DNA from 3 places in the Arthrobacter sp. 05L44 genome. Region 3 is predicted to be linked to each of the others. Evidence: predicted binding sites of a transcription regulator. Region 3 holds the regulator's gene; each other region holds the start of a gene.
What was found. Region 3 encodes LexA, which represses DNA repair genes until DNA is damaged. Its sites were predicted from a motif close to TCGAACANNTGTTCGA; they were not measured.
Positions count from the first base shown of each region.

Region 1 (10,360 bases), on a different contig from region 3:
TGCCGTAGGCAAAGTCCTTGATCGTGATGGCCGACGGGCCTGCCGTCGCACTGCCCGGCGCGGCTGTACCCGGAGCACTTCCCGAACCCATGGGCATACTGGCCGTCGCCGAGGGGCCGCCCGCGGACGTGGCGGCCGGTGATGCCCCGCTTCCCCCGGACGAGCATCCCGGGGCGGCCACCAGGACCGCCGCCAGGACTAGCGTGGCGCGCACATTTCTGGTGTTCATGGGGCACCCCTAAACCATGGATCTGCTGGCCGCAGAAGTTGACCGGCTGCTCCCATTCTGCTCCCGTTTGGCCCGGGCGGCGCGGAGTTTCCAGCTGCCCTGCAGGCGGTGTTCAGCGTGTTCCCATCCTGGGCTGCAGGAGGCCGTGGACTACGTGGTTGGCGTGATCGCGCAAGTTGCAGGTGAGGTTGGCCGGGTACTGGCCGGGACTCACTTCGGGCCGGGCCCTACTTGGGCCAAAAAAGAAATTACCTGCCCGTGTTCGCGGGCGCTTACTCACTGGTTTGCCGCCCGTACCCAACTTTCGGCATCCCGAAAGTCGGGTAGTTGCCCCGCCTTGTTGGGCGCTTGGTCCGCGTGCCACGGTGGCTGGCAGAGGCCGGAAAGCTGGTCGGGTTTCAGTCCGCACTGAAGGTCACCGGGGTGTTTCTCTCGGCCTCAGCTCGACACTTGTGGAGCCGCGTTCTGAATCGTTGCCTGGGGAATCGGAGAACATCGTGCAGACCTTGCCGGGAGCAGATACAGCCATAACGGTCCGGCTGTTCGGAGCACTGGAAATCCGGCGCGACGGCGTCGCGCTGACAGCCGCGGACCTCGGCGGCTGCAAACCACGCCACATCCTCGAAATTCTCTTGCTGAACCTCGGCACCCCGGTCTCAAAGACGCAGTTGATCGAGATCCTGTGGGGACCGAGCGCCAGCGACGGGGCCGTAGCGACGCTGGAGAGCTACATCAGCGGGCTCCGCCGGGCGATCCAGCCCGGGCAGACCAAGTCCGGTCCGCTCCGGACCGCCAACAGCGGGTATCTGCTGGATCCGCACCTGGTGGACCTTGACCTCATGCGTTTCCGCTGCCTGCTCAATGCCGCGGCGACGGCCGCCCCGGAAGACGCCTACCCGGTGCTGGTCGAGGCGCTGGCGCTCTCGGCCGAGCCACTGCTGGGGTTCGAGCTCGTCGCTGACTGGGCGGACGAGGCCCGCGCGCGGCAGCATGCCGAACGGGTTGCCGCGATGCTCGCCGCTGCCGAGGCGGCAACGGCGCTAAGGCGCCCCCACGAGGCGATCAACTGGGCACAAGCGGCCATCCGGTCCGAGCCCCTGAACGAACGGGCCTGGATGGTGCTGGTGGAGGCCTACGAACTCGCCGGCCTGCCCGCCGAGGGTCTCTCCGCCTACGACCGCTGCCGCCGTCTCTTCGACCGAGACCTCGCCTGCCCGCCGGGACCGGCCCTCCAGGCCGCGCATCTGCGGCTCTTGCGGCAGCACGCCGAGGCCGATTCGGAGCTCTCCGAGGTGCTGTCGGCCCTGCTGTTCCTTGGCGGCTGGCTGCACAACCCGGGGTCGCAGGGTGCGGGGACCGATGACCGGCTGCACCAGAACGCCGGACGAATCCTGGATTCCTTCCTCCAGCGGGTCCGGGCCGCGGTGTGACGTGGCCGGTGGCCGGGGTCCGGGTGCTGGCACCCACCGTCAGGCCGCCCGGACCACGGGGAGTTCATCCCAGTGCGTTGTGTAGCGCGGTGACAACATGTCACGCTTCATGGTCCAGTCGGGGCCGCCGCGGATGCCTCCGTGACCCAGGCCGATGGATCCCCGGCCGTATCTGCGGCTGATCTCCTCCACCAGGGGTCCGATGCCGCGTTCCTCGTGCGGGTTCTCGAACAGGGCCAGCGGGGCCTGGTTGGCGGTGGGGCGCAGGTCGGTGACCATGATCCCGGCCCGCGCGTACTTGATGCCGTCGCCGATCCGGGGGAGCAGGGCGTAGGCCGCGCGTGCCAGCAGTACCGGGTCAGCCGTGGGCATGGGGAGCGGGACGCATACCGACGGATAGGAGCTGTCCCGCGGGTTGTAGTAGGACGTAGCGGCGAAAGCGGTGAGCAGCTTTGCCTGCAACCCGTGCTTGGCGAGCCGGGCGCTGGCTTGCTGGGCGTAGAGGCCCAGGACCTGGCGCATTCCCGCCTGGTTTCCTACGGGGGTGGCAAACGATCGGCTGAAGATCAGTTGGTCGCGGCCGACGCGCTCCTCCTCCAGCGGGATGCACCGGGTGCCCTGCAGCTCGAGGACGGTACGCATGAGGACCACCGAGAAGCGGTCCCTGATGGTCACGGGGTCGGCCCGGGCCAGGTCCAGGACGGACCGGATCCCCATCGCATTCAGGCGTTTGGTCAGGCGGGTCGACACACCCCAGAGCTCGATCACGGACAGGTCCGCCATGAGCTGCGCCTGGCGCTCGGCCGGGACGGCCTCCCAGTGGCAGACGCCGTCGAACGCCGGGTTGTGCTTGGCCCACTTGTTGGCCAGCTTGGCCAGCGTCTTGGTGCCGGCGATGCCGATGCAGACCGGGACGCCGACGTTGCGGCGGACGGCAGTCTTCATCGCGTGCCCCAGGCGTTGCAGCTCGGCGGGGCCGCCGGTGACTCCCAGGAATGCCTCATCGATGCTGTAGACCTCCAGCCAGGCCGAATACCGCCCCAGGAGTTCCATGACCCGGGCGCTAATGTCGCCGTAGAGCTCATAGTTGCTGGACTTGGCCACCAGCCCCCACTCCTTGGCGCGCGGAGCGAGCTTAAACCACGGTTCGCCCAGCGGGATGCCGAGTGCCTTCGCTTCGGGGGAGCGGGTGACGGCGCAGCCGTCGTTGTTGGACAGGACGACGACGGGCCGGCCCTCCAGGGAGGGGTCGAAGGCGCGTTCGGCGCTGGCATAAAAACAGTTCACGTCCACGAGGGCGATGCTGCCGCCGGACCGGGGTTCAATCATCACACCAACCTTCCTGCTCGGGCACCCGTTCAGGTTCAGACATGGTGCAGGCAGCGTGTGGCGACGCCCCAGACGACGAGGTCGGACAGGGCCGGGACCCGGATGTCCGGGTAGCGCGGGTTGTCTGCCTGCAGCACCACGCCGGAGGCGGTGATGCGGAGACGCTTGACCGTGAGCTCGCCGTCGAGGACGGCGACGACGACGCATCCGTCACGCGGTGCCAGCGCCCGGTTCACGATCAACTCATCGCCGTCGCTGATTCCGGCCCCCTCCATCGAGTCCCCCGACACCCGGACGACGTACGTACTGGTGATGTCCTTGATCAGGTGTTCATTGAGGTCGATCCGGCCGTCGAAGTAGTCCTGAGCCGGCGACGGGTATCCGGCCGCAACAGCGACCGGCGAGATCAGGACCGACAGCAAGGACGCGCCCGCATCTATCACGCGGGGACCAACAACAACGCTCACAACACACCCTTTATTCGAATATATCTTCGAATAAAGGGTAGCCCCGGGCGCCGACATTTGACCGGCCCTGCGGAATCGGAATCGCGGGCCCCGGCGAACCAGGGGCAGGACGCGCCTCCCCACGCAATACACCTGCGCCGACGGCGATTCGGGGGACATGGTTGCGCACGAATTCGGTATCACTCCGGTGGTTCCGAGGTCCTTCAACAGGTCCGCCGTGATTCGAGCCGGTGCAGTCCTCGACGTCCGGGGGCAACGTCCCCCCAGCTGGGAGCCCGGGTGCGTTTGTGCCGAACCCGGACGGAGCGGCGACATATACAGTCCGGGCCGGCGACACGGTGGCTGGTGTATGCGGCGGCTACTCGAAACGGGACGGGTCGCCCATACCGCGGCGGACAACCTCGGCCACGCCGCTCGAGAAGTCGATGACCGTCGTCGGCTCCGCCCCGCAGTCGCCGGAATCAATGACGGCGTCCACCACGTGGTCCAGCCTCTCCTTGATTTCCCAGCCCTGGGTCAGCGGCTCTTCCTCATCCGGCAGCAGCAGGGTGCTGGAGAGCAGGGGCTCGCCGAGTTCGGCCAGCAGCGCCTGGACCACCCGGTTGTCCGGGATGCGCACACCGACGGTCTTCTTCTTCGGGTGCAGCAGCCGCTTGGGTACTTCCTTGGTGGCCGGAAGGATGAAGGTGTAGCTGCCCGGGGTCACGGCCTTGATGGTGCGGAACACATCATTGTCGATCTGGACAAACTGGCCGAGCTGGGCGAAATCTTTGCACACCAAGGTGAAGTGATGCTTGTTGTCCAGCTGCCGGATGGCGCGGATGCGGTCCAGGGCGTCCCGGTTGCCCACCTGGGCTCCGAGGGCGTAGCAGGAGTCGGTCGGGTAGGCGATGAGGCCGCCGGACTTCACCATGTCCACCACCTGGGTGATGGAGCGGGGCTGGGGGTCCTCGGGGTGCACATCGAAGTATCTCGCCATGGCATGAGCTTACGCCCGGGGAGGGGGCGCATTGCGCATTCGCCGGGATCGGTGCTAACCCTTGAGGGACAACCGAACCGCCCGAGCACCGACGATGAGGAGTTGCAGATGACTTTGCCCCGAGATGAAGACAGTGCACTGCGGCACTGGAGCGCCCGGCTGATCCAGGCCTTGCAGATCCTGGATTTGGAAGTGGACCACGAGAAGATTGTGGAAGTCGCCGAAGAGTCAGTAAAGGCGGTCGGCCCGCACGCGGACGCCATCAGCGCCTTCATCGTCGGCTACGCCGCAGGAACCGCGTCCACCAACGGCCGGAAGAGCACCCAGGAGGCCGTGCACGCCGCATCCAATAAAGTCATCGAACTGTGCGAGCACGGCGAGTCCGGCGGCCCGGACGAGAAGGGCTGGGCCAAGCGGGCCCAGTAGCGGCGCCGTCATGCTCCCGGTAAGCGCCGGCTAGCGGACGCAACAGCACCAAACAACAGACAGGCCGCGCTCCCGCCGGGGAGCGCGGCCTGTCTGTTGCCGGCTAGGCCGATGCGTTAGCGGCGGTGTGCAGCCGGTCCGGGCTGTCGGGGGTCTGGTCCAGGCTTGGTTCAAGGCGGACGATGACGGCCTTCGAGACCGGGGTGTTGCTGCCCTCGGCGGTGTGGTTCAGCGGCACCAGGACGTTGGCCTCGGGGTAGTACGCGGCGGCGCACCCGGGGGCCGTGGGGTAGGAGACCACACGGAACTTCCGCAGCACACGTTCGACGCCGTCGTGGTACTCCCCGTGGATGTCCACGAACAGGCCGTCGGCCAGGCCGAGGTCGTTGATGTCCGCCGGGCTCACGAAGACCACGTGGCGGCCCTTCTTGATGCCACGGTAGCGGTCGTTGTGGCCGTAAATGGTGGTGTTGAACTGGTCGTGCGAGCGCATGGTCTGCAGGATCAGGGTGCCCTCCGGCCGTTCCACGTGCTCGAGCTCGTTGACGGTGAGCACCGCCTTGCCGGTCGGCGTCGGGAACGTGCGGGAATCCCGCGGACCGTTGGCCAGGATAAAGCCGCCCTCCTGCCGGATCCGGGTGTTGTAGTCCTCGCAGCCGCCCACCACCCGGGAGATGTGGTCCCGGATGAGGTCGTAGTTCTTCTCGTACCCGTCCCAGTCGGCCTTGATTTTGTCGCCCACCAGTGCCTTGCCCAGCCGGCTCAGGATTGCCGGTTCGGACAACAGGTGGTGCGATACCGGCTCCACACTGCCCCAGGACGGGTGCACCGCGCAGACGGTGTCCTCGACCGAGACGAACTGCTCCCCGGACTCCTGGATGTCGATCTCGGTGCGGCCCATGGTCGGCAGGATCAGGGCTTCAGCGCCGGTGACCACGTGTGAGCGGTTGAGCTTGGTGGAGACCTGGATGGACATGTCCGTCCCGGCCACGGCAGCCTCGGCCGCGTTGGTGTCCGCGATGGCACCGACGAAGTTGCCGCCCATGGCCATAAAGACCTTGATGGCACCTTCCTGCATCCGGTTGATGGTCTCGACGGCGTCAACACCGTGTTCCCGGGGCGGTTCGAAGCCGAATTCCTCGCCGAGGGCCTCCATAAAGGACTGCGGCATCTGCTCCCAGATGCCCATGGTCCGGTCGCCCTGCACGTTGCTGTGCCCGCGGATCGGCGAGGCGCCGGCGCCGGGCTTGCCCATGTTGCCGCGCAGCAGGAGCAGGTTGATGATCTCCTTGATGGTGGCCACGCCCTTCTTCTGCTGCGTGATCCCCATGGCCCAGGTGATAATGACCTTCTCGGCTTTCAGGTAACGGGCCGCGAGCTCGTCAATCTCCTCGGTGCGCAGCCCGGTCGCCGCCAGGACGGCCTGCTCATCCAGCAGCGCCAGGTGTTCCTTGAGTTCCTCGAGCCCCTCGCAGTGCTCCGCCAGGAACGCGTGGTCCAGGACGGTCCCGGGGTTCTTCGCCTCGGCGTCCAGCACGCGTTTGGAGACGGCCTGCAGCAGGGCCATGTCCCCGCCGATCCGGATGTGCAGGAACTGGTCCGCGATCTCGGTGCCGTGGCCGATGATGCCCTTGACCTTCTGGGGGTTCTTGTAGCGCCGCAACCCGGCTTCCGGAAGCGGGTTCACGGCCACGATTTCGCCGCCGTTGTGCTTGCAGTTTTCCAGCTCGGTGAGCATCCGGGGGTGGTTGGTACCCGGGTTCTGCCCCATGATGATGATCAGGTCCGCATCGGCGTAGTCGTCGAAGTTGACGGTCGCCTTGCCGATGCCGATGGTCTGGCCCATGGCCCAGCCGGACGACTCATGGCACATGTTGGAGCAGTCCGGCAGGTTGTTGGTTCCGTAGCCGCGGACCAGCAGCTGGTACAGGAAGGCTGCCTCATTGGAGGTCCTGCCGCTGGTGTAGAAGGCGGCCTCGTCGGGGGAGTCGAGGCTCTTGAGCTTCTCCGTGATGACCGCTATGGCTTCCGGCCAGCTGATCGGCTTGTAGTGGTCCTCGCCGGCCGGTTTGTAGACGGGCTCGGTGAGCCGGCCCTGCATGCCCAGCCAGTAGTCGGAGCGGCCGCGGAGTTCCGTTACGGAATGCTGGGACCAGAAACCGGAGTCGATAACCACCGGCGTGGCCTCCCACGTGACGGCCTTGGCGCCGTTCTCGCAGAACTCAAAGGCCTTGCGGTGGTGCGGATCCGGCCAGGCGCAGCTGGGGCAGTCGAAACCGTCCTTCTGGTTCATCTTCATGACCGTCTTGCGCGTCCGGTTGAGGCCCATCTGCTCGATGGCCGGCTTCATGGAATGGTAGACGCCCGGGACACCAGCGGCCCAGCTCTTCGGATGGTCGGCCACCTCGATGTCTTTCTCGTCCGTTTCCTCGACCCGAGGGTTTTTCTGCGTCACGTGAACTTCCCTTCTGCAAACACCAGCGGCTCGCCGACGGCGGGCACAGGTACCACTACGCACCCTACCCGCAGGGCCAATACAGGCCTACCAGCGTATCCGGAGCGCCGCAAGCAAACCCGCGCCGTGCCGCGGCGACGGCGGTCCTCCACGGGCGTTCCGGGGCCGGCGGGGCGGTGCCGGCTCCAGGCGGCAACCGCGTAGGTACTGCGTACACGGCACCTAAAAAAGCCCCGAAAACCCAGTAGCGGCTGAGTACCGCTGCCCTCGGTGCGCGGCCACCGGGCCCAAGAATTTCCCAAGACGCACCCTGCACTCTTGCTCCATCACTCACTCCCACAGGCAGGTGCGCAATGAATGTGTTCGCAGGTACGAAGGGCGGCGGCCAAAGATTCATCTTTGGCAAACCGACCCGGGTGGTAGCGGCCGGGACAGCGATGGCGCTGCTCGGCTTCCTCGGAATCACCACGACGGCGGTCGGCGCCAGTGCGGCGCCGGCCCCCGTCGGGGCCGGGTTCACGGTCACTCCGTCGGATCTGGCGTTTATCCTCAAGCAGATCAAGATCGCCGAATATCACGTGGCCAATACGACGTCGGCAACGGGCCCCTGCGGTGCCCTGGTCGGGAAGGGGGCGAACCAGATCCCCGACCCGCTGACCTCGTACGGCCTCCGCACCGTCGATGGCTCGTGCAACAACCTGATCAAGGACCGCGAGGGCTACGGCGCAGCCGACCAGCTGTTCCCGCGGTTGACGACGCCGATCTTCAGCCAAGCCGATGACGTCCCCGCAGGATTCGGCCAGCCAGGTTCCTCCGGCTACACGCAGAAGTCCGGCAACGTCTTCGACGCCCAGCCGCGCGAGATCAGCAACCTGATCGTGGACCAGACGGCCACCAACCCGGCCGCCGTCGCCGCCGCCGGCTTCCCGGTCCGGACCCAGAACAATCCGGGGCTTTTCCCCTGCACCACGGACCCTGTCGGTAGCACCCCCGGCGTCCCGGCGGGCTGCGTGCCCACCGGGGACACGCTGTTCATCCCCAACGTCACCACCGACGTCGGACTGTCCCCGCCATACAACTCCCTGTTCACCCTCTTCGGCCAGTTCTTCGACCACGGCGTTGACCAGACCGTCAAGGGCGGCGGAACCGTATTTGTCCCGCTCAAGGGGGATGATCCGCTGATCACCGTCGGCCCGGACGGCAAGCCGGGAACCGGGGACGAAGTGGCCCCCGGCAGCCCCAACGCCTTTATGGTCCTGACCCGGGCGCAGAACCAGCCCGGCCCGGACCACATCCTGGGGACCGGCGACGACATCCAGGAAGCGGCCAACACCGACTCGCCCTATGTGGACCAGTCGCAGACCTACACCTCGCACCCCTCGCACCAGGTCTTCCTGCGCGAATACGCCAACAACACCGGCGGCAAGCCGGTTTCCACCGGCAAGCTGCTGGGCGGAAGCACCGAACTCAACGCCGGCGGCATGGCCACCTGGGCGGACGTCAAGACCCAGGCGGCAGGCCTGCTGGGCCTCAAGCTCGAGGACAAGGACGTCACCAACATTCCCATGATGGCGGCTGACCCCTACGGCAAGTTCATCCCGGGCCCCGCCCGAGGATTGCCGCAGTACGTCACCCGCTCCGGCCTGGTGGAAGGCGACACGGCGAGCCCCGTTCCGGTGCCCGCAGACGTGCTGTACTTCGACACCCCGTTCCTGACCGACATCGCCCACAACGCGGACCCGTCGCCTCAGGACACCGACCACAACCCGGGAACCCCGCCGGTTGCTCCGCGTCCGGACGACGACACTGTCGCGTCGGCGGACTTCGCGAACCAGCAGGCCGGCACCTACGACGACGAGATGCTCAACGCGCACTTCTGCGCCGGTGACGGCAGGGTCAACGAGAACATCGGGCTGACCACCATCCACCAGGTATTCCACTCGGAGCACGACCGTCTTGTGGCGGACATCGAGAAAACCCTCACCGAGGACACCTCCCTCACCGGTGTGGCAGCGCTCGCCGAATGGAAGCTTGCGGACGGTGCCAGCGGCTGGAACGGCGAGCGCCTGTTCCAGGCGGCCCGCTTCGTCACGGAGATGGAATACCAGCACCTGGTGTTCGAGGAGTTTGCCCGCAAGGTCCAGCCCGCGGTCCAGCCGTTCCACGTCTACCACACGGACATCAACGCGGCCGTCCGGGCCGAGTTCGCCCACGCGGTCTACCGCTTCGGCCACTCCATGCTGACCGAGACCATCGCCCGCACGAACGCGGACGGCAGCGACAACTCCATCTCGCTGCTGCACGGCTTCCTGAACCCGCCCGAATACGCCAACGGCGGGTCGGCCGGACAACTGAGTTCCGAATCGGCGGCCGGCAGCATCGTGATGGGCATGAGCGACCAGGTCGGCAACGAGCTCGACGAGTTCGTGACCGGCACGCTGCGGAACAACCTCCTCGGCCTGCCCCTGGACCTGGCCACGATCAACATGACCCGCGCCCGTTCCGAGGGTGTCCCGCCGCTGAACGTCCTGCGGACCCAGATCCACGACGCCACCGGTGACGGCCAGCTGACCCCGTACACGAGCTGGGCGGACTTCGGACAGAACCTGAAGCACCCCGAATCCCTGATCAACTTTGTGGCCGCTTACGGCACATTCCCGACGATCACCAGCCAATCCACGCTGGCGGGCAAGCGGGCAGCGGCCAAGGCGATCGTTGATCCGGGCATCGGCATCTCACCCTCGGCCGAAGCGCTGGACTTCATGAACAGTGCAGGGGCGTGGGGAGCGAAAGAGACCGGCCTGAACAAGGTTGACCTCTGGGTGGGCGGCCTCGCCGAGAAGACCAACCTCTTTGGCGGCCTGCTCGGCAGCACGTTCAACTACGTGTTCGAGAACCAGCTCACCGACCTCCAGAACGGCGACCGCCTGTACTACCTGGCGCGCACCCCGGGCATGAACCTCCGGACCCAGCTGGAGAGCAACTCGTTCGCGGAGATGATCATGCGCAACACCAACGCGCACTCACTGAAGGCGGACGCATTCG
Region 1 is NZ_JBFTNS010000002.1:504,551-514,910, reverse strand. It holds gene AC1DHY_RS07590 (cupredoxin domain-containing protein) at 1-229, opposite strand, end outside; gene AC1DHY_RS07585 (AfsR/SARP family transcriptional regulator) at 727-1,659, shown strand; gene AC1DHY_RS07580 (Y-family DNA polymerase) at 1,699-2,988, opposite strand; gene AC1DHY_RS07575 (LexA family protein) at 3,024-3,455, opposite strand; gene AC1DHY_RS07570 (L-threonylcarbamoyladenylate synthase) at 3,814-4,434, opposite strand; gene AC1DHY_RS07565 (DUF6457 domain-containing protein) at 4,543-4,860, shown strand; gene AC1DHY_RS07560 (FdhF/YdeP family oxidoreductase) at 4,964-7,315, opposite strand; gene AC1DHY_RS07555 (peroxidase family protein) at 7,669-10,360, shown strand, end outside.
Region 1: the regulator LexA is predicted to act here: its motif matches at 3,470-3,485, upstream of AC1DHY_RS07575 (LexA family protein).

Region 2 (10,360 bases), on a different contig from region 3:
CCGGATCCGGGACAAGCTCCAGTCCCGATTCCTGCGCGACCTCGGCCAGGGTCTGGGTGGCTTCCTCCCAGACCTCGTCGGAACCGACGAACTTCTCGGGGTCCTTGGTGGACAGCTCCAGGTAGAAGTCCTCAAGGCCGTAATCCTTCAGCAGCCCGAGGACGAAGTTGAGCGTGGTGGTGAGCTCGTCCTTCATCTGCTCGCGGGTGCAGTAGATGTGGGCGTCGTCCTGGGTCATGCCCCGGACGCGGGTGAGGCCGTGCACCACGCCGGACTTCTCGTAGCGGTACACCGAGCCGAATTCGAAGAGGCGCAGCGGCAGTTCGCGGTAGGACCGTCCCCGGGAGCCGAAGATGAGGTTGTGCATGGGGCAGTTCATCGGCTTCAGGTAGTAATCCTGGCCGGGCTTGCGCACCGTGCCGTCCTCGTTCAGTTCCGCGTCGATGTGCATCGGGGGGAACATCCCGTCCCGGTACCAGTCGAGGTGTCCGGAGACCTCGTAAAGGTGGCCCTTGGTGATGTGCGGGGTGTAGACGAACTCGTACCCGGCGTCGACGTGGCGCTGGCGGGAGTAATCCTCCATGGCCTTGCGGATGATGCCGCCCTTGGGGTGGAACACCGGCAGGCCGGAACCCAGCTCGTCCGGGAAGGAGAACAGGTCCAGTTCGGCGCCGAGCTTGCGGTGGTCGCGGCGCTCTGCCTCGGCAACCCGTTCCTGGTAGGCCTTCAGGGCCTCCTTGGTGGGCCAGGCAGTGCCGTAGATGCGCTGCAGCTGCTTGTTTTTCTCGCTGCCGCGCCAGTAGGCCGCCGAGGAGCGGGTCAGGGCGAACGCGTTGGAGATCAGCTTGGTGTTGGGCAGGTGCGGCCCGCGGCACAGGTCGCACCAGACGGCGGTGCCTTCCTTGCGCTCGACGTTGTCATAGATGCTCAGTTCGCCGCCGCCGACCTCGACGTTGGAGCCGTCGGCGTCGGACCCGGCGCCCTTAAGGCCGATCAGTTCGAGTTTGTAGGGCTCGTCCTTCATGGCCTCGCGCGCCTCGTCCTCGGAGACAACCCGGCGGACGAACTTCTGGTTCTGGTTGATGATCTTCTGCATCATCTTTTCCAGCTGGCGCAGGTCTTCAGGGGTGAAGGGTTCCTCGACGTCGAAGTCGAAGTAGAAGCCGTCGGTGATGTACGGGCCGATGCCGAGCTTGGCGTCGGGGCGCAACTGCTGCACCGCCTGGGCCATAACGTGGGCTGTTGAGTGCCGCAGGACATTGAGGCCGTCCGGGGAGTCAATGGTGACGGATTCGACGGCGGCACCCTCCGGGAGCGCCTGGTCCAGGTCCTTCAGTTCGCCGTTGACGCGGGCCACAACAACGTCGCGGCGCTCAAAAAAGAGTTCCGCGCCGGTGGTCCCGGTAGTCACCTTGGTCTCTTCGCCGTCGACGAGAAGGGTGATCTGCTGGGCATCTGACACGGGTGTCTCCTATTCAAAGTTAAGGCTTCGTAGCTTGTGGCATACGGGGACCACAGCCAGCCTCGTCCATGCTATCGGTTCCCGGGAGGCCAACCAACGCGGCCCGCCGCCGCCCGGCCGCCAGTGCGCAGAAGGTCTACCGTTGGTCAGCCGCCCATGCCAGTGATGGCAAGGTTGCGCCGGATCCCGTCCAGCGGACCGGGGACCGCGGCGTCGGGATACCCCGGATGCCCGGCCGTGCCGGGTCCGCCGCCCCGGCCGGGACCCTCCGCCGCCGGAGGGAACGGCAGGGTCTCGGTACGGCTGAGGTCCCAGGCCATGGAGGCGCTGATGCTGATGCCGCGCGGTCCGGTCCGCCGGGTGGTCCCGCGGATCAGCAGCAGCCGGGTGCCGAAGAGTAGGGGACCTGACTGTTCCTGGGCCTCGTGGAAGAACACGGAATCCACGCAGCCGGTGCCGTCATCGATGCTGATGAAGACCACCCGACGGCCGCCGCGCATCGGCGGGGTCTGGGTGGCTACCCGCACCCCGGCCACCAGGACTTCGGTGCCGTTTCGCAACCCCAGGAGCTTGTCCGCCGTCGTCACGCCCAGCCTTTCCAGCAGCGGCGCGTGGCTGGCCATCAGGTGCCCGCTGACGTCCAGGGCCAACAGATCCAGTTCGGCGCGGACCGTCTCCACCAGGGTGGGGGCAGGCAGGCCTCCTTTCAGGTTTTTGAGCTCGACATCGCCCAGGGGCAGGGCGAGCTGGCCCTCTATGATCTCTACGCCCTTGCGCTGCGGACGGGTTTGCAGTTGCTGCAGATGCTGGACCAGGTCAGCCCTGTTGGCAGTTCCCCCGGAGGAGCGGTGCAGGGAATCGAAGGCCCCCAGCTGGGCAAGCCGCTGGATGCTGGGTTTGCTCAGCCGTGAACGGGCGCGCAGGTCAGCGAGGGAATCGTAGGGCTGGCCGGCCACGGTACGTTTCAGCTCGGCCCCGGACAGCCCGTAGATACCGTTCAGGCTCAGCCGGATGCCGAGTTTGCCCTGGTCCGGGCCGGCCTCCACCCTTTCCACCCGGTATTCGGCCTGGCTGCGGTTGATGTCCAGGGGCAGGATGGGAATGCCCAGGCGCCGGGCTTCTGCCACCAGCAGCCGTTTGGGGTACATACCGGGGTCGTGCTCCCAGAGCCCGGCCAGGAACGCCTCGGGATGGTGGGTCTTCAGCCAGGCCGACTGGTAGGTGGGCACGGCGAAGGCCGCCCCGTGGGCTTTGCAGAACCCGAAGCTGCCAAACGCCTTGAGGGTTCCCCAAACCTTGTCCACCACGGCAGGGGTATAGTTCCGTGCCCGTGCCTCACGGCGGAAGAATTCCTCCACCTTGCCTTCCATGACCTCATTGCCGAGGGCACGCCGGAACTCGTCCGCCCGGGCCAGCCCGCAGCCGGTCATCACATCGAAGGTCTTAAGGATTTGCTCGTGGAAAACCGTCACACCATGGGTCTCCTGCAGCACGGGCTTGAGGTCCGGATGCGGATAGACCTCAGGGGCGAAACCGTGCCGGTGTTCCAGGAAGGGCCGCACCATGTCCGACTTCATGGGTCCGGGCCGGAAGAGTGAGATGTCGATGATGAGGTCGTTGAATTCCCGGGGCGCCAGCTTGCCGATCAGTTCCCGCTGCCCCGGAGATTCGATCTGGAAGCAGCCCAGGGTGTGGGTGCTGCGGATCAGCTCATAGGTGGGTTCGTCGTCGAGCGGCACGGCGTTGAGGTCGATCCGGCCGTCAGCGGCGATGTAGTCCGGGCCGGTCCCGTCGGAGCCTACGGGGTGGCGGCCGGCCGCCACCACCTCGGCCTTGGACGGGTGCAGCCGGATCACTTCCCGGACCGCGAAAGCCATGGCGCTTTGCATCCGGACGCCCAGCACATCAAGTTTGAGCATGCCCATCGGGTCCATGTCGTGCTTGTCGAACTGGCTCATCGGCAGGCCCAGGCCGCTGGGCTGGACCGGGGTGCGGTTCAGCAGGGTGGCATCGCCCAGGATGACCCCGCAGGGGTGCATCGAAATGTGGCGCGGCAGGCGGTCCAGCCGTTCGGTCAGGTCCACCAGAAGATCCAACTGCTGGTTCTCCGTGAAGTCCCGCTGCTCTACCCGGCCGGCGAATTCCTTCAGCTCTGGTTTTTCCACCAGTGCTTCGCGGAAGTTCCGGGCCGAGAACCGCCACAGTTGCTTGGCGATCTCATCGATGTCCCCGCCATCCATACCCAGCGCCAGGCCGGCATCGCGTACCGCCCCGCGGGCACGGTATCCGTTCTGCATGCTCATCAACGTGACGCGCTCGGAGCCGAACCGTTCAAAGATCTTCCGGTAGACGTTATGCCGTTCGGCGCTTTCAACGTCGATGTCAATGTCCGGCAGCGTGGCCCGGTCGCGGGAAAGGAAGCGTTCGAAAATGAGGTCGTGCTGCAGCGGGTTGACCTGGCTGACATCGATCAGGAAATTCACAAGGCTGGAGGCACCCGACCCGCGCGCCGCCGCCCGGACACCCATGTCCAGGATCATCCGGGACACCTCGGCAACCGTCAGGAAGTAGGAGGCGAAGCCGAGCCCGTCGATGATCCGCAGCTCGTGTTCCAGCCGGGCGCGCAGTTCCTCTGCAGCCTTCCCGGTGATCCCCGGGAAGCGCCGGTTGATCCCGGCCTCACACCGCTGGGTAAGCTCTACCAGCGGGTCGCCGGCGATCCCGATCACGGAGGCTTCGGGCACCACCGGCTGCTTCCACCCCATGTCCGTGACCGGGTCCATCCGGCAGCGGTCCGCGAGCGCCTCGGTGTGGGCCAGCAGGCTCTTGAGGTCCGCGGCGCCGTAGCCAGCGGCATGCATGATTTCCTGGCCCAGACGCAGCATTTGAGCCGGTGTCTTCAGCCAGCCCTGGCCGTTGGGCTGCAGCTGGGGGGCGGCGGAGAGCTCGGGAAGGGATTTCAGGGTGCGGGCGGAATCCAGCACGTCAGCCGTAGCTGCCCCGTCTTCGGCGCAATAGCGCACCGCGTTGCTGAGGACCGCGGGGACCGAGTGCTCGGCGGCGAGTTTGAGCATCCGCACGGCATGGGCGGTGCTGAAGGGTTCCCCGGGCGGGCTGAGCTGGGACACAACCTCTGCCGCGACGGTTCCCGCAGGCATCACATCCAGCCAGCGTTTGAAGAGGGTGCGGGGGCGTAGGTACCGGCGCCCGCCCATGGCCCGCCCCACGTCCGAATCGGGACCGATCAGAACGGTCAGTACCGGTTCAAGCGTTGAGGGATCGAGGGCGCGTGAGGCCAGCTCCGCCCTGGTCACGGCAACAGGCACCACTCCCCCCGCTTTCCCCGTGGTGCGGGCATGTGCGTCAGAGACCAGCCGGCACAGGGCACGGTAGCCGGCTCCCTGGTTATGCCCGTGGGCGAGCACCACAACACGTCCGCCCAGCTGGGTGCGGAGGTCGCCGTCGTCGTCAAAGACCGCCAGATCCACACCCACCACGGGGTCCAGCCCCGCCGCCATGCAGGCTTTAAGGTGCTTGACAGTGCCGTAGAGTCCGTCGCGGTCAGTGCAGGCGAGCGCCGTGGCCCCGTCGGCGGACGCGGCCGCCGCGAGTTCCTCCGGCCAGGACACCCCGTAGTGGGCGCTGAAGGCGGTGGAGACATGCAGGTGGGTGAAGCTCATGCCGATTCAGGCTCCCGCGAGGCATGCAGGGCATCATGGATCCGCAGCACCCGCCAGCGGCCGCTACCCAGGTGCCTGGTGAGGTCTAGGGTGAAAGTCCGGTCCGGCGTGACGGTGTCCCGGACCTGGACCCGCCAGATCTCGTGGTCCACCAGTCCCGGTCCGCTGCCCAGGGGTGCCCGCTGTTCCTCGGCCCACCACTGCCGCCGCTCGAACCAGCGGACGGGTTCGGCGCAGACCTCGTACTGCCTGCCCTTCCAGACGACCGTCTGCGGCTGGCCTGCCGGGGAACAGGCGACGTCCACCGACTCGCTGAACATCCCCATGAGGCCTCCCGGCAAGTACAAACCCTACAGATTGATTCGAATATATCTTCGAACAAATCAAGTCTACGCCGGGGCCGGGGCAAAACCTAGATGGGGGTGGACGGACGCAAGCCGAGGTAGCAGGATTGAGCCATGAGCTCCCACAGCGCACTCCTGAAGCACGTAAGCATCGCCGCCAAGGATTCAACCTTGGTGGCGAAGTTCGATATTGACGGGAACATCCCGAGTTCCGGGGCCTACGTGGTGGGGCTCGTAGCGGCCACCCCGGACCACTCCCACCAGCGCCGGATGGAAATCGAGTTCATGAACGGCGAGGCCGTCTCCTTTTTCTGCTTCAGCCACGACGGCACGGAGGAGAACTTCGACATCAAGGGCGTGGAGCACTCCGGAAACACCATTACCGGGAATTTTCCGCTCAGCACGGTCATGGGCCTGGCCAAGGGCCACCTCATGACGGCGTACAGCGACTGTGAGGGCAGGGACTACCAGTCCAACGTGCCCGTAGAAGAATCCCTCTAGGTTCGCTCTAGGGGCGTCCTGCCGCAGCCTTAGCTGCTGGCCTTGTAAACTTCCAGCTCCAGCCGGATAAAGGCATCGATCATGCCCCGGTAAGTCTGTTCGACAATGTCGGTGTCGATGTCCTTCTGCTCAGCCGTTGCCTTGACGTGCTCCAGGACACGTTCAACACGGCCCGGCGCCCTGACCTCTGCGCTGTCGGCTTTCAGGGTTCCGGCGATCCGGATTAGCCGTTCGCGCCGGCCGATCAGCGCGACGATTTGCTCATCCACTTCGTCGACGGCCACCCGCACGGCGGCGAGCTGTTCCTTGTCGGCCTGGGCGTGTTTGGCGTCACGGTGATGTGTGGACATGTGCATGACAGTATCGAATCATGCAACCACGAGTCGACTTCATCTCATTGGGTGTCCGCAGCGTTGACGCCTCCCGCCGCTTTTATGTCGAGGGACTGGGGTGGCCTGTCCACCGCGAGGTTCCCGGCGAAGTGCTCTTCCTGCAGGCCAACCACGGCCTGGTTCTCTCCCTGTGGGATGCCGGCCAAATGCAGGCAGAGGCGGCCACGGACGCCCCGGCCGGCATCCCCTGCATTACCCTGAGCCACAACGTGGGCAGCGCCGCGGAAGTTGATGCCGCACTGCGCCAGGCAGAAGCCGCCGGGGGCGCCGTCGTCGCTGCTCCGAAGACGCAGCCCTGGGGCGGGTACACGGGCTACTTCGCGGACCCTGACGGCTTCCGCTGGGAGGTCGCCTTCAACCCCACGTGGACGGTCGACGCCGGCGGCAAAGTCACGGTCTAGGCGCGGCCTCGGGCCGCCCGCCGCAGCCGTTCGCGCGACCGGCGGGGTGTCCCCTAGAACAGGCTGCCGACCGGTTCGATCAGCTCCGGGGAATCGTTCCGGACATTCCCGACGGCGGTGCCCACGGCGTCGATCCTCCAGCCCTCGGCGACGTCGTGCGCACCGGCCCGGACCAGCCCCACCAGGGCGGCGGCGTCATCGGCCTGCGGGTCCAGCCAGGTCGCCATGGTAGCCCGGTCCATTGGCAGCGGAACGCGGTCGTGCAGCGCTGTCAGTTCGGCGAGCATCCCGTCGGCGTAGCCCTCCGGCGGGGAGTCAGTGGTCAGGATCGACGTGGACAGCAGCCAGCGTTCCGGATCCCCCTCGGCCTTGGACGGGTCTTTCCACCATTCGTAGAGGCCGGCGAAGACCACCGGGGAGCCGTCCGCCGGGTGCACGTAATAGGGCTGTTTGCCGCGGCCCTCACCCTTCCATTCGTAATATCCGTCCGCCGGCACAGCGCAGCGCCGGGCGCGGGTGGCTTTCCGGAAGGCCGGCTTCTCCAGCACACTCTCACTGCGGGCGTTGATCATCTTGGAGCCGATGCCCGGATCCTTGGCCCACGAGGGAACCAGGCCCCAGCGGGCAATGTGCAGTTGCCGCACCGGTTCGCCGTCCACCAGCCGCTCCAGCAGGATGGGCACGTCCGCCGTCGGGGCCACATTCCACGACGGCGGGATGACCACCTCCTCCTCGAGTCCGGCGTCGAACTCGGCCAGAAGGTCCCCGACAGCCCGGGCCATCACGTAGCGTCCACACATGGCACCAGCATGCCATCGGGACCCGCCGTGCGGGAATAGGGCCTCCCGGGTTACGGTTGATCACAGTGACATCCGGCTTTGCCGGCAGAGGCGCTGCCAACTGCGCGCCGCCCACCAGCGTTGAGGAGAACTTCGTGGACTTCACCCCCGATTCCGGCACCATCACCATGTTTTCGACCACCTGGTGCGGTTACTGCAACCGGTTGAAGAAGCAGCTGGACGCCCAGGGCATCGGCTACACCGAGATCAACATCGAGGAAGTCGAAGGCACCGCCGAACTTGTGGAGAAGCTCAACGGCGGCAACCGCACCGTCCCCACCGTCCTTTTCCCGGACGGCACGGCAGCCACCAATCCCTCGGCGGCCGAGGTCAAGACCCGCCTCGCGGCCTAAGCCCCACCAGGACACCCACCACCACACCACCACGGCGCGGACTCCCAGCTAACCCCGGGATTCCGCGCCGTGCCGCATCCCGTCGCGGACGCGGTGATGAAAGGAGCTACCCATGGTCCACGAAGTCAAAGGCGCGGTTGTCCGCTCCAAGAACGCCCCCGTCACCCTGGAGACCATCCTGGTTCCGGACCCCGGGCCCGGCGAGGCCCTGGTGGATATCCTCACATGCGGGGTCTGCCACACGGACCTGCACTACAAGCAGGGCGCCATCAACGATGACTTCCCGTTCCTGCTCGGCCATGAGGCCACTGGGGTGGTCAGCGCGGTGGGGCCCGGCGTCACCGAAGTTGCCCCCGGTGACCGGGTTGTCCTGAACTGGCGCGCTGTCTGCGGCGAGTGCCGCGCGTGCCGCCGCGGCGAGCCGCAGTACTGCTTCAACACGCACAACGCCACCCAGAAGATGACCCTGGCGGACGGCACGGAGCTCACCGCGGCGCTCGGCATTGGCGCCTTCGCCGAGAAAACCCTGGTGGCCGCCGGACAGTGCACCAAGGTGGACGCCGACGCCGACCCCGCCGCCATCGGCTTGCTCGGCTGCGGCGTGATGGCCGGCCTCGGCGCCGCGATCAACACCGGCAACGTCGGCCGCGGCAATTCCGTGGCCGTGATCGGCTGCGGCGGAGTGGGCGTGGCGGCCGTGGCCGGCGCGGCCCTGGCCGGCGCCACCACTGTCATCGCAGTGGACATCGACGCCAAGAAACTCGATCGCGCCAAGGAACTCGGCGCAACCCACACCGTGGACTCCTCCGGGGTGGACCCCGTCGAGGCGATCCGCGAACTGACCGGCGGCTTCGGCGCCGACGTCGTGATCGACGCCGTCGGCCGCCCGGAGACCTACAAGCAGGCGTTTTATGCCCGCGACCTCGCCGGCACCGTGGTCCTGGTGGGCGTTCCCAGCCCGGAGATGACCCTGGAACTGCCGCTGCTGGACGTGTTCGGCCGCGGCGGCTCCCTGAAGTCCTCCTGGTACGGCGATTGCCTCCCGTCCCGCGACTTCCCCATGCTGATCGACCTGTACCGGCAGGGCAGGCTCGACCTCGACGCCTTCGTCACGGAGCGGATCACCATCGACCAGATCGAGGACGCCTTCGACAAGATGCACGACGGTGCCGTGCTGCGTTCGGTGGTGGAACTGTGAGCGGCGGAGCACTGCGGATCGACCGCCTGGTCACGTCCGGGACGTTCTCGCTCGACGGCGGCACCTGGGACGTGGACAACAACGTCTGGATCGTCGGCAATGACGAGGACTGCGTGGTGATCGACCCCGCCCACGACGCCGACGCCACCGCGGCCGCCGTCGCCGGCCGGAACGTCAAGGCCATCCTGCTCACCCACGGCCACGACGACCACATCGCAGCGGTCGGCGCCTTCCGCAGCCTGGTCAACGCCCCGGTCTACCTGAACCAGCAGGACTGGATGCTGTGGGACCGCGTCTTCCCCGGGACCGAACCGGAGCACGGCATCGACGACGGCGATACGTTCGAGGTGGCCGGCGCCCGCCTCGAGGCGCTGCACACCCCGGGCCACTCCCCCGGCTCGGTGAGCTTCTACCTGCCCGCGAAGGGAACCGTGTTCACCGGTGACACGCTCTTCCAGGGCGGTCCGGGCGCCACCGGCCGGTCCTACAGCGATTTCCCCACCATCATCGGTTCCATCCGCGACCGGCTGCTCACGCTGCCCGCAGACACCGTGGTGCGCACCGGTCATGGCGATCCGACGACGGTGCGCGCCGAGGCGCCGCACCTGGAGGAGTGGATAGCCCGCGGCCACTGACAGCGCCGCGGGCCGCCACCGCCGCCCAGTCGACTTCGACTAGCCCACTTCGACTTGCCCACTTCGACGAACACCGTGTCGTCGCGGTGGAACATACGGCGGCCCTCGAGGCCGTTGAAGCGGACCCACATCACCGCACCGTCCGGCGTCGACCCGTCCACTGTTCCCGGCCCCAGGTAACGGCCGCCGGCCGTAATCCGTACCGGCAGGCCGCGCGGCAGAGCTGCCCACGGCAGCCGCCGCCCGGGACGCGGGAGCTGCCCGGCGTCGCCCGCCGGCGCGGTCATGGCTGCCGCTCCACCGGCGCCGCCGTTCCAGAAGCCGCCGTTACGCCGGCGCCGGCGGCGGCGTACGGTTCCAGATTGTTGAATGTATAGAGGTGGACGCCCGCCAGGGCCGGCTGCGCCGCCGACAATTCGGCCACGAGGCGGCTGGGCGAGTAGTTGCCGCCGTCGAGGAGCCGCCGGGCCAGCGGGCCCTTGCGGCTGATGAACCGCAGGGACGGTCCCACCCCGATCTTGGTCGCCAGCGAAATGAGCTTGGTCCGGGGAACGG
Region 2 is NZ_JBFTNS010000002.1:202,769-213,128, reverse strand. It holds gene thrS (threonine--tRNA ligase) at 1-1,462, opposite strand, end outside; gene AC1DHY_RS06255 (DNA polymerase III subunit alpha) at 1,609-5,142, opposite strand; gene AC1DHY_RS06250 (DUF6504 family protein) at 5,139-5,468, opposite strand; gene AC1DHY_RS06245 (hypothetical protein) at 5,601-5,987, shown strand; gene AC1DHY_RS06240 (chorismate mutase) at 6,017-6,343, opposite strand; gene AC1DHY_RS06235 (VOC family protein) at 6,358-6,780, shown strand; gene AC1DHY_RS06230 (SOS response-associated peptidase) at 6,834-7,580, opposite strand; gene AC1DHY_RS06225 (mycoredoxin) at 7,715-7,972, shown strand; gene AC1DHY_RS06220 (S-(hydroxymethyl)mycothiol dehydrogenase) at 8,085-9,170, shown strand; gene AC1DHY_RS06215 (MBL fold metallo-hydrolase) at 9,167-9,805, shown strand; gene AC1DHY_RS06210 (methylenetetrahydrofolate reductase) at 10,089-10,360, opposite strand, start outside.
Region 2: the regulator LexA is predicted to act here: its motif matches at 5,505-5,520, upstream of AC1DHY_RS06250 (DUF6504 family protein).

Region 3 (10,360 bases):
CGTCCTGGTGGAGAACGCCTTGTTCGCCACCCTGGACCCCACCGTCCGCAAGGCGGAAACGGCGGACGGACTGGGCTACACCCTCGCCGATACCGTCGGATTCGTCCGCTCGTTGCCCACCCAGCTCGTGGAGGCCTTCCGCTCCACCCTGGAAGAGGTCGCGGATTCGGACCTGATCCTGCACGTCGTCGACGTCTCCCACCCGGACCCGGAGGGCCAGATTGCGGCCGTCCGTTCCGTGTTCAGTGAAGTCGATGCCCGCAAAGTGCCGGAAATCATCGTCCTGAACAAGGCCGACGCCGCCGATCCCTTTGTGGTCGAACGGCTCAAGCAGCGCGAGCCACGCCACGTAGTGGTCTCTGCCCGTACGGGCGAGGGCATCCCGGAGCTGCTGAAGGCCATCAGCGAGGGCATCCCGCGGCCCAGCGTGAAGATGGAGCTGATGATCCCGTACAACCGCGGGGACCTGCTCAGCAAGCTCCACGAGACCGACGCCGAGATCATTAGCCTCGACCATGTGGAAGCCGGCACCAGGGCCGTGGTGATGGTACGCGAGGGCCTTGCGGCCGAACTGGACGCCTTCCTCAGCAATGACTGAACCAGCAGTAGCCGGGGAGGCGGCAGCATCGCCTGACGCCGGCCGGTCAGAAGACGGAACGTCCACAACAGGCGCATCCAAAGGCGGCCCGTCCGGCGAGGATTTCGTGGTTGAACTCCTCGACCGGGCGGTCGCCGGGATGGGCGGCCAGAGCCGTGAGGGCCAGCACGAAATGGCCCGGCAGGTGGCGCGCGCCATCGACACCGGCGACCACCTGCTGGTCCAGGCGGGCACCGGAACCGGCAAGTCCCTGGCGTACCTGATTCCGCTGATCGCCCACTCGCTGGTCAGCGACAAACCCACCCTGGTTTCCACCGCCACCCTCGCGCTGCAAACCCAGATCGTGGGCAGGGACCTCCCTCGTCTCCTGAAAACCATTACGCCGGCCCTGGAGCGGCCGGTGAAAGTCGCCCTGGTGAAGGGCCGCGCCAACTACGTCTGCCGCCACAAGCTCGAGGGCGGCTTCCCGTCCGAGGAGCCCGCGGAAGGCCAGCTTTTCTCCCTCGGCGAGGACACCTCCGTACCGCACTTCGCCGCAGCCATGGGCGGGCCCTCATCCCAGCTGGGCAAGGAAGTGGTCAGGCTCCGGGAGTGGGCCGAGGAGACCCAGACGGGCGACCGTGACGAGCTTCTGCCGGGCGTCACCGACCGCGCCTGGCGCCAGGTGTCCGTCACCTCGATGGAATGCCTGGGGGCGCAGAAATGCCCCCTCGCCGCCGAGTGCTTCAGCGAACTCGCCCGGCAGAACGCCGCCGACGCCGACGTTGTGGTCACCAACCACGCCATGCTCGCCGTCAGCGCCTTCGAGGGCCTCGCGGTGCTGCCCGAATACGACGTCGTTGTGGTGGACGAGGCGCACGAGCTCCAGGACCGCGTCACGGGCGCCGTGTCCGGGCAACTGTCCGTCGCGATGGTGCACGCCGCGGCATCCGGTGCCCGTAAGCACACCGGGATCACCGTGGATGCGCTCAATACCGCCGCCGCCAACCTCGAACTCGCCATCGAAGGTGTCCCAAGCGGGCTGATGCCGAACGGCCTGAACAGCGAACAGCTGGACTGCGTTGACCAGCTCCGCGACGCCTGCCGCGCCGCGCTCTCCGACTCCAAGGGGGATAGCGCCACGCCGGCCGACGGCGGCCGGCAGCTCGCCCGCTCCCGCCTGATGGTGATCCTGGAGCTGTGCGAACGGCTCCTGGCCGCCAAGGAAAACCGCGAGGTGGTCTGGTTTTCGCGCAACAGCAGCTTTGACCCGCAGCAGGGTTACTCACAGCCGGATGACTCCGCGCCGGCCCTGGTCAACATCGCCCCGCTCAGCGTCGCCGGGCGGCTGCGCGAAGGGCTGTTCGCGGACCACACAGTCGTCCTGACCTCGGCGACCCTCGCCATCGGAGCGGCATTCGAGCCCGCAGCCGGGGGACTGGGACTGGTGGGGCCCGGGGCGCCCAGCTGGACCGGCGTCGACGTCGGCTCCCCGTTTGAATATCCAAAACAAGGCATCCTGTACGTCGCCAAGCACCTGCCCAAACCGGGCCGCGGTACCTCCCCGGAGGCCCTCGACGAACTCGAGAAGCTTATCCGCGCCTCGAACGGCGGGGCACTGTGCCTCTTCTCCTCCCGGCGTGCTGCCGAGGAGGCCGCCGAGGCGATGCGGCCCAGGCTGGGCCTGAGCATCCTCTGCCAAGGCGAATCGACCATGACGGCGCTGGTCAAGCAGTTCGCGGACGAGCCGGACACCTGCCTGTTCGGGACAATGTCGCTGTGGCAGGGCGTTGACGTACCGGGTAATTCCTGCCGCCTCGTGGTCATCGACAGGATCCCGTTCCCACGGCCCGACGATCCCCTGATGACCGCCCGCTCCCGGGCCGTGGCACAGTCGGGCGGCAACGGTTTTATGAGTGTCTCGGCGACCCACGCGGCCATCCGCCTGGCGCAGGGCGCCGGCCGGCTGATCCGTTCGACGTCGGACAAGGGCGTGGTGGCCGTACTCGATTCCCGGCTTTCCACCGAGCGCTACGGCGGCTTCCTGCGCGCGGCGCTGCCACCGTTCTGGCCCACCACGGATCCGGCCGTGGCGCTGGCCGCGCTCGACCGCTTGGCCAAGGCCCCGGCCGCCGGATAGGCCGGAAAATTCTGCCCCAACGCCGCAGGTCCCGTCCGGAACATCGGACGGGACCTGCTGAGTTGGTGCTGGGTGGTTCCCGGTTAGAGGGAGCGCAGTACGGACACGACCTTGCCCATGATGACGGCGTGATCGCCGAGGATCGGTTCGTACTGGGTGTTCTGGGGGAGCAGCCAGGTGTGGCCGTCGCGCTGGCGGAACGTCTTGACGGTGGCCTCGTCGTCGAGCAGCGCGGCCACGATGTCACCATTGACGGCGTCGTTCTGGCGGCGGACCACCACCCAGTCACCGTCGCAGATGGCGGCGTCGATCATCGAATCCCCCGCCACCTTGAGCATAAACAACTCGCCGTGGCCCACCAGCTGGCGTGGCAGTGGCATAACGTCTTCCACGACCTGATCGGCCAGGATCGGGCCGCCGGCGGCAATCCGGCCCACGAACGGCACCATCGCGGTGTCGGTGGCGCTGGCCAGTTCCGAGACGGCGAGGCCGCCCACGGCCCGCAGACCGCTGGACTTCTCGACGCCGGAGATGGGGGTGGCGCCGCCGTCCAGGGTTAGCGGCATCAGGACTTCCATGGCACGGGGCCGCTTGGGGTCCCGCCGCAGGTAACCGAGCTTTTCCAGCTGTGAGAGCTGGTGGGTGACGCTGGAGAGGCTGGCGAGCCCCACAGTGTCACCGATTTCGCGCATGGACGGCGGGTAGCCGTTGTCCGTGACCGAACGCTGGATCGTCTCCAGGATCTTCTTCTGCCGGACGGTAAGGCTCTTCGGCGCCCGGCCGGTCTGCGGGCTCCGTTGGGTAGCCCTCCCGCCGGCGGCTTGTGCTGCCATATTCGCCATGCCTTTCCGTTCCGCCCTGCGGACCTTGCCGCCGGGCCGCTGTGGCCTGAAAACCCCCGGGGCCTAAAAATGTCAGACCCCGTTGTTGAACTTGAACTGTCCAACCGCAGGTGAACTCACCAGCGGTTGTTCCGTGATTCAAAAGTAGGCCAGCACACCATGTTTTTCAAACATTTGTTCTAGCGAGTCTCGACAATGTTCGTTCATAGGTGCTAAAACAGAACAAGCAGAGTTCGAATATGTGTTCGAAACCTGTCGACGGGAACCGAATGCAGGTTTCGATTCTGTGTTCTAAGTTTCGCAGTCGCAGGTTCGCCTATGAAGGTCACGCGTTCGATGGTTCGGCCGGTTGGCGGCGGGTACATGGAGTACGCCGGGCGGCACAGAGAGGTCCAGGAGGGCTTAGTTATGTCAGCAGTAAGCGTTATGTCCGGTTCGTTCGGCACCATCAAGTCCCGCACGGCCGTGCCCCAAGCGGCAGCACGCCAGGCGCCCCTGCGGCTGACCCGCCGGGGACGGTTCGTCTTCATCGGCCTGCCGCTGATCGTCCTGGCTGTCATGGTCCTGTCGCTCGCCGGTTTCCTCAACGCCCCCGCCAAGGCGGCCGACTCCGCCGCGGAGCTCTCGGTGACTCCCGCGGTCACCGTCACCGTCCAGCCGGGCGAATCACTCTGGGCGATCGCCGGCGCCGTGGCACCGGAACGCGATCCCCGCGACGTCGTGGCCGACATTGTCCAGCTCAACAACCTCGGCGCCGCCCGCGTGATGCCCGGCCAGCAGCTTTTCGTCCCTTCAAAGTAGGCAGGGCCCCCGCCGGCGAATGACCAGCCGGCGTGTGAGTGAACGCCCCTGGTGAACCCCGGCAGCCCCCACGGGGCGGGCATTCCGGGGTCACAGTTTCGGGGCGGGCCCGGGTCTCACTTAAACTGGGCGGGTGACTGACCAGCTAGAGCGCCTCAACCGACTGCCCCTCCGCACAAACCTGCGGGGCCTGCGCCCCTACGGCGCACCCCAGCTGGACGTGCCCATCCTGCTGAACGTCAATGAGAACACGCACGGGGTCCCGGCCGACGTCCGCGCCGCTATCGCCGAGGCCGTGACCGAGGCCGCCGCGGGGCTGAACCGGTACCCGGACCGCGAGTTCACCGAACTCCGCGAGGCCCTCGCCGAGTATCTGGGCCACGGCCTCGAAGCGGACAACATCTGGGCCGCCAACGGGTCCAACGAAGTGCTCCAGCAGATCCTCCAGGCCTTCGGCGGCCCGGGGCGCACCGCCCTCGGCTTCCCTCCCACGTACTCCATGTACCCGCTGCTGGCCGCGGGGACGGACACCGAATACATCGTGGGAGTCCGCGCCGAGGACTACGGCCTCAGCGCGGAATCGGCAGCCCGGCAGGTCCGCGAACTGAAGCCCAGCGTGGTCTTCCTCTGCTCGCCGAACAACCCCACCGGGACAGGCCTGGGCCTGGATGTTGTGGAGGCCGTCTATGAGGCGGGCCAGGAAAGCCAGACCATCGTGATCGTCGACGAGGCCTACCACGAGTTCGCCCACGACGGCACACCCAGCGCCCTGACCCTGCTGCCGGGCCGCGAGCGGCTGATCGTCTCCCGTACCATGAGCAAGGCCTTCGCCCTCGCCGGCGCACGGCTCGGCTATATGGCGGCCGCCCCGGAGGTCACCGACGCCCTCCGCCTCGTGCGGCTGCCGTACCACCTCTCGGCCATCACCCAGGCGACGGCCCTGGCCGCCCTGCACCACCGCGTGGCGCTGATGGCCGACGTCGAGGACATCAAACGCCAGCGGGACAGGATCGTCTCCGAACTGATCCGGATGGGCCTCAAGCCCGCCGCCTCGGACTCGAACTACGTCTTCTTCGGCGGCCTGGACAACCCGCACGAGGTTTGGCAGGGGCTGCTGGACGCCGGGGTGCTCATTCGCGACGTCGGCATTCCGGGACATCTGCGGGTGACAGCCGGCACTGAGACGGAAACCACAGCGTTTCTGCAGGCCCTCGAACAGATCCTGACCGGCCGCCAAGCACCGTCCGCCTAGACTTAACCCAGGACCCACGCACACCGCCCTGTTCGCCGGGGCGCCGCCTTCATCCAAAGGACACCCACATGAACAACCCCGGAGCAGCCGCGGCCCAGGCCCGGACCGCACGCCTGGAGCGGACCACCAGCGAGTCGTCCGTCCTGGTCGAGATCGACCTCGACGGCACCGGTGTATCGGACATCAGTACCTCCGTGCCGTTCTACGACCACATGCTGACGGCGCTCAGCAAGCACTCCCTGATCGACATGACGGTCAAAGCCACCGGCGACACCCACATCGACGTCCACCACACCGTCGAGGACGTCGCGATCACCTTCGGCGAAGTCCTGCGGACCGCGCTGGGCAACAAGGCCGGGATCCGGCGCTTCGGGGAGGCCACCGTGCCGCTCGATGAGGCCCTCGCCCACGCCGTCGTTGACGTCTCCGGCCGCCCCTACCTGGTCCACGCCGGCGAACCGGCCGGCCAGGAGTACCACCTCATCGGCGGCCACTTCACCGGCTCGCTGACCCGTCACGTCTTCGAAGCCATCACCCTGCACGCCGGCATCTGCCTGCACATGAACGTCACCGCCGGCCGCGACCCGCACCACATCGTCGAAGCCCAGTTCAAGGCGTTCGCCCGGGCGTTGCGCGCCGCCGTCGAACCTGACCCCCGCGTCGAAGGCATTCCCTCCACCAAGGGCGCGCTGTGACCGGAAAAGTGCTCCGCGACGGGGCCATCATCAACCCGGACGGGGACCGGAAGCCGGCCTCGCCCGCAGGCAAGCCCACCGTCACGGTGCTGGACTACGGCTCCGGGAACGTCCGGTCGGCCGTCCGCGCCCTCGAACGCGCCGGGGCCGAGGTCATCCTCAGCGCCAAGGCCGAGGACGTGCTGAACGCTGACGGGCTGGTGGTCCCCGGCGTGGGGGCCTTCGAAACCGTGATGAAGGAACTCAAAGCCGTAGACGCCGTCCGGATGATCGGGCGCCGCGTTGCCGGCGGCCGGCCCGTACTCGCGATCTGCGTCGGCCTCCAGGTGCTCTTCGAGGCCGGGGTGGAACACGGTACCGTCGCCGAGGGGATGGGGGAGTGGCCGGGCAAGGTCGAGCTCCTGCCGGCCGAAGTGGTGCCGCACATGGGCTGGAACACCGTCACGGTGCCGGAAGGGTCACGCCTCTTCGCCGGCGTCGAAAACGAACGCTTCTACTTCGTCCACTCCTACGGTGTGCAGCAGTGGGACTTCGACGTGATCCAGCCGCGGATGGCTGCCCCGCTGGTCACGTGGTCCGAACACGGGGCACCCTTCATCGCCGCCGTGGAAAACGGCCCGCTCTGCGCCACGCAGTTCCACCCGGAAAAGTCCGGCGACGCCGGAGCGCGCCTGCTCCGCAACTGGGTGGACAGCCTGCGCGGCGCCGCCCGCGCCGTTCCGGCCCCGGCCACCGCCCCGGAAGGAACGGCCTAGATGTGGTCCCTGGTCCTCATGGGCCTCGCCGGACTGCTGGTCGGCGGAGCCCTGTCCTTCCGGCAGCAGAAGAGCCCGCTCTGGGTGCAGATCGTGTTTTACGTCCTGGCCGCGATGTCCCTCCTGGCCGCCTACCTCCTGACGCTGCCCGGCAAGTAACCGGCCCCGCAGCGACGAATTCCTGACCCCTAATCCGTGAGGACCCTCCGATGACCACCGAAACCGCGCTGCCCGTCCTTGAGTTGCTCCCCGCCGTCGACGTCGTAAACGGCCAGGCCGTGCGCCTGGTCCAGGGCGAGGCCGGCAGTGAAACCAGCTACGGCACCCCGCTGGAAGCCGCGCTGAACTGGCAGGACCAGGGCGCCGAATGGGTCCACCTGGTGGACCTCGACGCAGCCTTCGGCCGCGGTTCGAACGCGGAACTCCTGCGCGAAGTGGTGGGCCGGCTCGACATCAAGGTGGAACTCTCCGGCGGACTGCGCGACGACGAGTCCCTGGAAAAGGCGCTGGAGCTTGGGGTGGCCCGGGTCAACCTCGGCACGGCGGCGCTCGAGAACCCCGAGTGGACCGAACGCGTGATCGAGCGGTTCGGCGACAAGATCGCCGTCGGCCTCGACGTCCGCGGCACCACCCTCGCCGGCCGCGGCTGGACCAAGGAAGGCGGCGACCTCTGGGAGGTCCTGGGCCGTCTGGAGGACGCCGGCTGCGCCCGCTACGTCGTCACCGACGTCACCAAGGACGGCACGCTCCAGGGGCCCAACGTTGAACTGCTCCGCCAGATGGTCGAGAAGACCGGAAAGCCCGTGGTGGCCTCCGGCGGCATCTCCAGCCTCGAAGACCTCAAGGTCCTGCGCTCGCTCGTGCCCCTGGGTGTCGAGGGCGCGATTGTCGGCAAGGCCCTCTACAACGGCAACTTCACGCTGCCCGAAGCCCTCGACGTCGCCGGCCGCCGCTAGCCCGGACCCTTCATGGAGCCCAACACCCAGCCCGGCCCGCGCGCCCTGCCCGGCCACATCGCCGCCGCCCTTGCCGGGGCGGGCGGCCCGGCCGATTCCGCCGGGCAGCCCTGGGCCGGCCGGAGCCTCACCGGCGAAGACGCCAAGATCCACAATTTCGAGGACGACGACGGCGCTGCCGACGCCGGCTATCTCGCGGCCCTGGCCGATCTCGCTGCCGGCCGCGGGGACGAGGCGGCCGTGGTGGCGGCCCTGGCAACCGCACGGGTGTTCGTGCCGATCGTGGCCACCCTGGCCGAGGAAGCGGAGGCCGTCGCCGGCCCCCATGGCGACCACGTCCATGGCGACAAGCAAGCGGATATGGCCCTCGTGACCCTCAAGGCGCCGGACGGCCGCACGGCGCTGCCGGCCTTCACCTCGGCCGCGGCACTGGCCGCCTGGCATCCCGAGGCCAGGCCCGTGGCCGTGTACGCGGCGCGCGCCGCGCTGTCCGCCGTCGCCGAAACCGCCGAACTGCTGGTGCTGGACCCCGGCTCCGCCACCACCTTCGTGGTGCGCCGGCCCGCCGTCTGGTCACTCGCCCGGCAAGAGGCCTGGACACCCAGCTACAGCGATCCCGCGGTGGCCGCATCGGTCGGCGACGCCGCTGCCGGCATCCCGGCGCTCCGCCGCGTGGAGATCCACCCGGGCGGCGGGGTTGCCTCAATGCAGGCCGGCGGGCAGCAGCTTGCCGGCGGCGGCTCCGGTCCGGAACTGCGGGTTGTGCTGTACCTTGAAGACGGACTCGACGCCGCCGCGGTGCAGTCCCTCGTGGCCGGCCTCAACGAGGCCCTGGCCCGGAATGAAACATTTGCTGAACGGGTTGACTCGATGGAAATCAAGTTGCAGCGCGCAGCTCAATAGGCCACGGCCCGCACCCAGAGTTCACGGTGCTGCCGACGGCAGTACACAAAGGAATGCAGTTTCGTGAATTTCGCGCTTTACCGGGACCTGCTGGCTGTGCGGCCCATCAGGAACCTCCTGCTGGTGGGTATGGTGGCCCGCATCCCGCACTCGGCCGCGGGGGTCCTGCTGACCCTGCACATCGTCCTGAGCCTGGGCCAGGGGTACGCAGCCGCAGGTGCGGCCGCCGCGGTGATGACCATCGGCATCGCCGTCGGGGCCCCCTGGCGTGGCCGCCGGGTCGACACGGTGGGCCTGCGGAAGGCCCTCATCCCGTCCGTTGTCTCGGAAACCGTTATCTGGTCGATCGTGCCGCACGTCAGCTATGAACTCCTGCTGCCGCTGGTGTTCGTCGGCGGCCTGCTGACGCTGCCGATCTTCAGCGTCGTCCGCCAGTCGCTGGGAATCCTTGCCAGCGGCGAGCAGCGCCGGACGGCGTTCGCCCTCGACGCGATCAGCACGGAGCTGGTCTTTATGATCGGTCCCGCCGCCGGAGCACTGGTGGCCACCGCGGGTTTCTCCGTGCTGGGGCTCACGGTGGTGGGCGTTGCGACGTCCCTGTCCGGTCTGTTCCTGATGTGGATCAACCCGCCCACACGCAGCACCACGACCGGCCCGAAACCGGAGCAGGTTTTCGCCGCGGCCCAGCAGGAAGGCGCGGAGGCAGCATTGGTCGCCGCCGCGCCCGCCCACCTGCAGGAGGCTGCAGCGGAGCTGGCGCCCCTGGCGGCTGCGGAGGAGCGACGCAAGGACCGGCTTGGCCTGCGGCATAAGGTCATCCACAACTTCGCCTGGTTCACCGCGGCAGTCGCGGCTGTCTTCGCTGTCGCGTCCGGGGCCGGCATGGTCCTCAGCGGTACCGACGTCGGCATCGTCGCCGCCCTGCAGACCGGCGGGCATCAGTCCGAAATCGGAATCGTCTTCCTCTTCTGGTGCGCGGCCTCGGTGCTGGGCGGGCTCGTCTACGGCGCCATGCACCGGCCCGTCTCGCCCATCCTGCTCCTCCTCGGCATGTCAGCACTGACGCTGCCGATGGCGTTCGCTCAGGACACCTGGACCCTGGCGTTGCTGTCCCTGCTCCCGGGCCTGCTCTGCGCACCCGTGCTCTCAGCCGCCTCCGAAAAAGTGGCCGACCTGGTGGAGGAGGGCCGCCGCGGCGAAGCGATGGGCTGGTACGGCTCTGCCCTGACCGGCGGCGTCGCGCTCGGCGCCCCGCTGGCCGGGCTGTTCATTGACGGCGTGGGACCCGGTGCCGGGTTCGTCTCGGTCGGTGTGGCCGGTGTAGTGCTGTGCCTGGTGGGCCTGCTCCTGCAGTACCGGCGCAGGCGCCGGCTCGCCGCAGCCTAGTCTGCCGGATCCGGAGACCAGCCGCGGACGAACCAGGACCGGCAGGCCCCGCG
Region 3 is NZ_JBFTNS010000010.1:36,318-46,677, forward strand. It holds gene hflX (GTPase HflX) at 1-598, shown strand, start outside; gene AC1DHY_RS15145 (ATP-dependent DNA helicase) at 738-2,717, shown strand; gene lexA (transcriptional repressor LexA) at 2,801-3,550, opposite strand; gene AC1DHY_RS15155 (LysM peptidoglycan-binding domain-containing protein) at 3,968-4,360, shown strand; gene AC1DHY_RS15160 (histidinol-phosphate transaminase) at 4,494-5,612, shown strand; gene hisB (imidazoleglycerol-phosphate dehydratase HisB) at 5,681-6,307, shown strand; gene hisH (imidazole glycerol phosphate synthase subunit HisH) at 6,304-7,062, shown strand; gene AC1DHY_RS15175 (hypothetical protein) at 7,063-7,221, shown strand; gene priA (bifunctional 1-(5-phosphoribosyl)-5-((5-phosphoribosylamino)methylideneamino)imidazole-4-carboxamide isomerase/phosphoribosylanthranilate isomerase PriA) at 7,272-8,018, shown strand; gene AC1DHY_RS15185 (SseB family protein) at 8,031-8,921, shown strand; gene AC1DHY_RS15190 (MFS transporter) at 8,985-10,307, shown strand.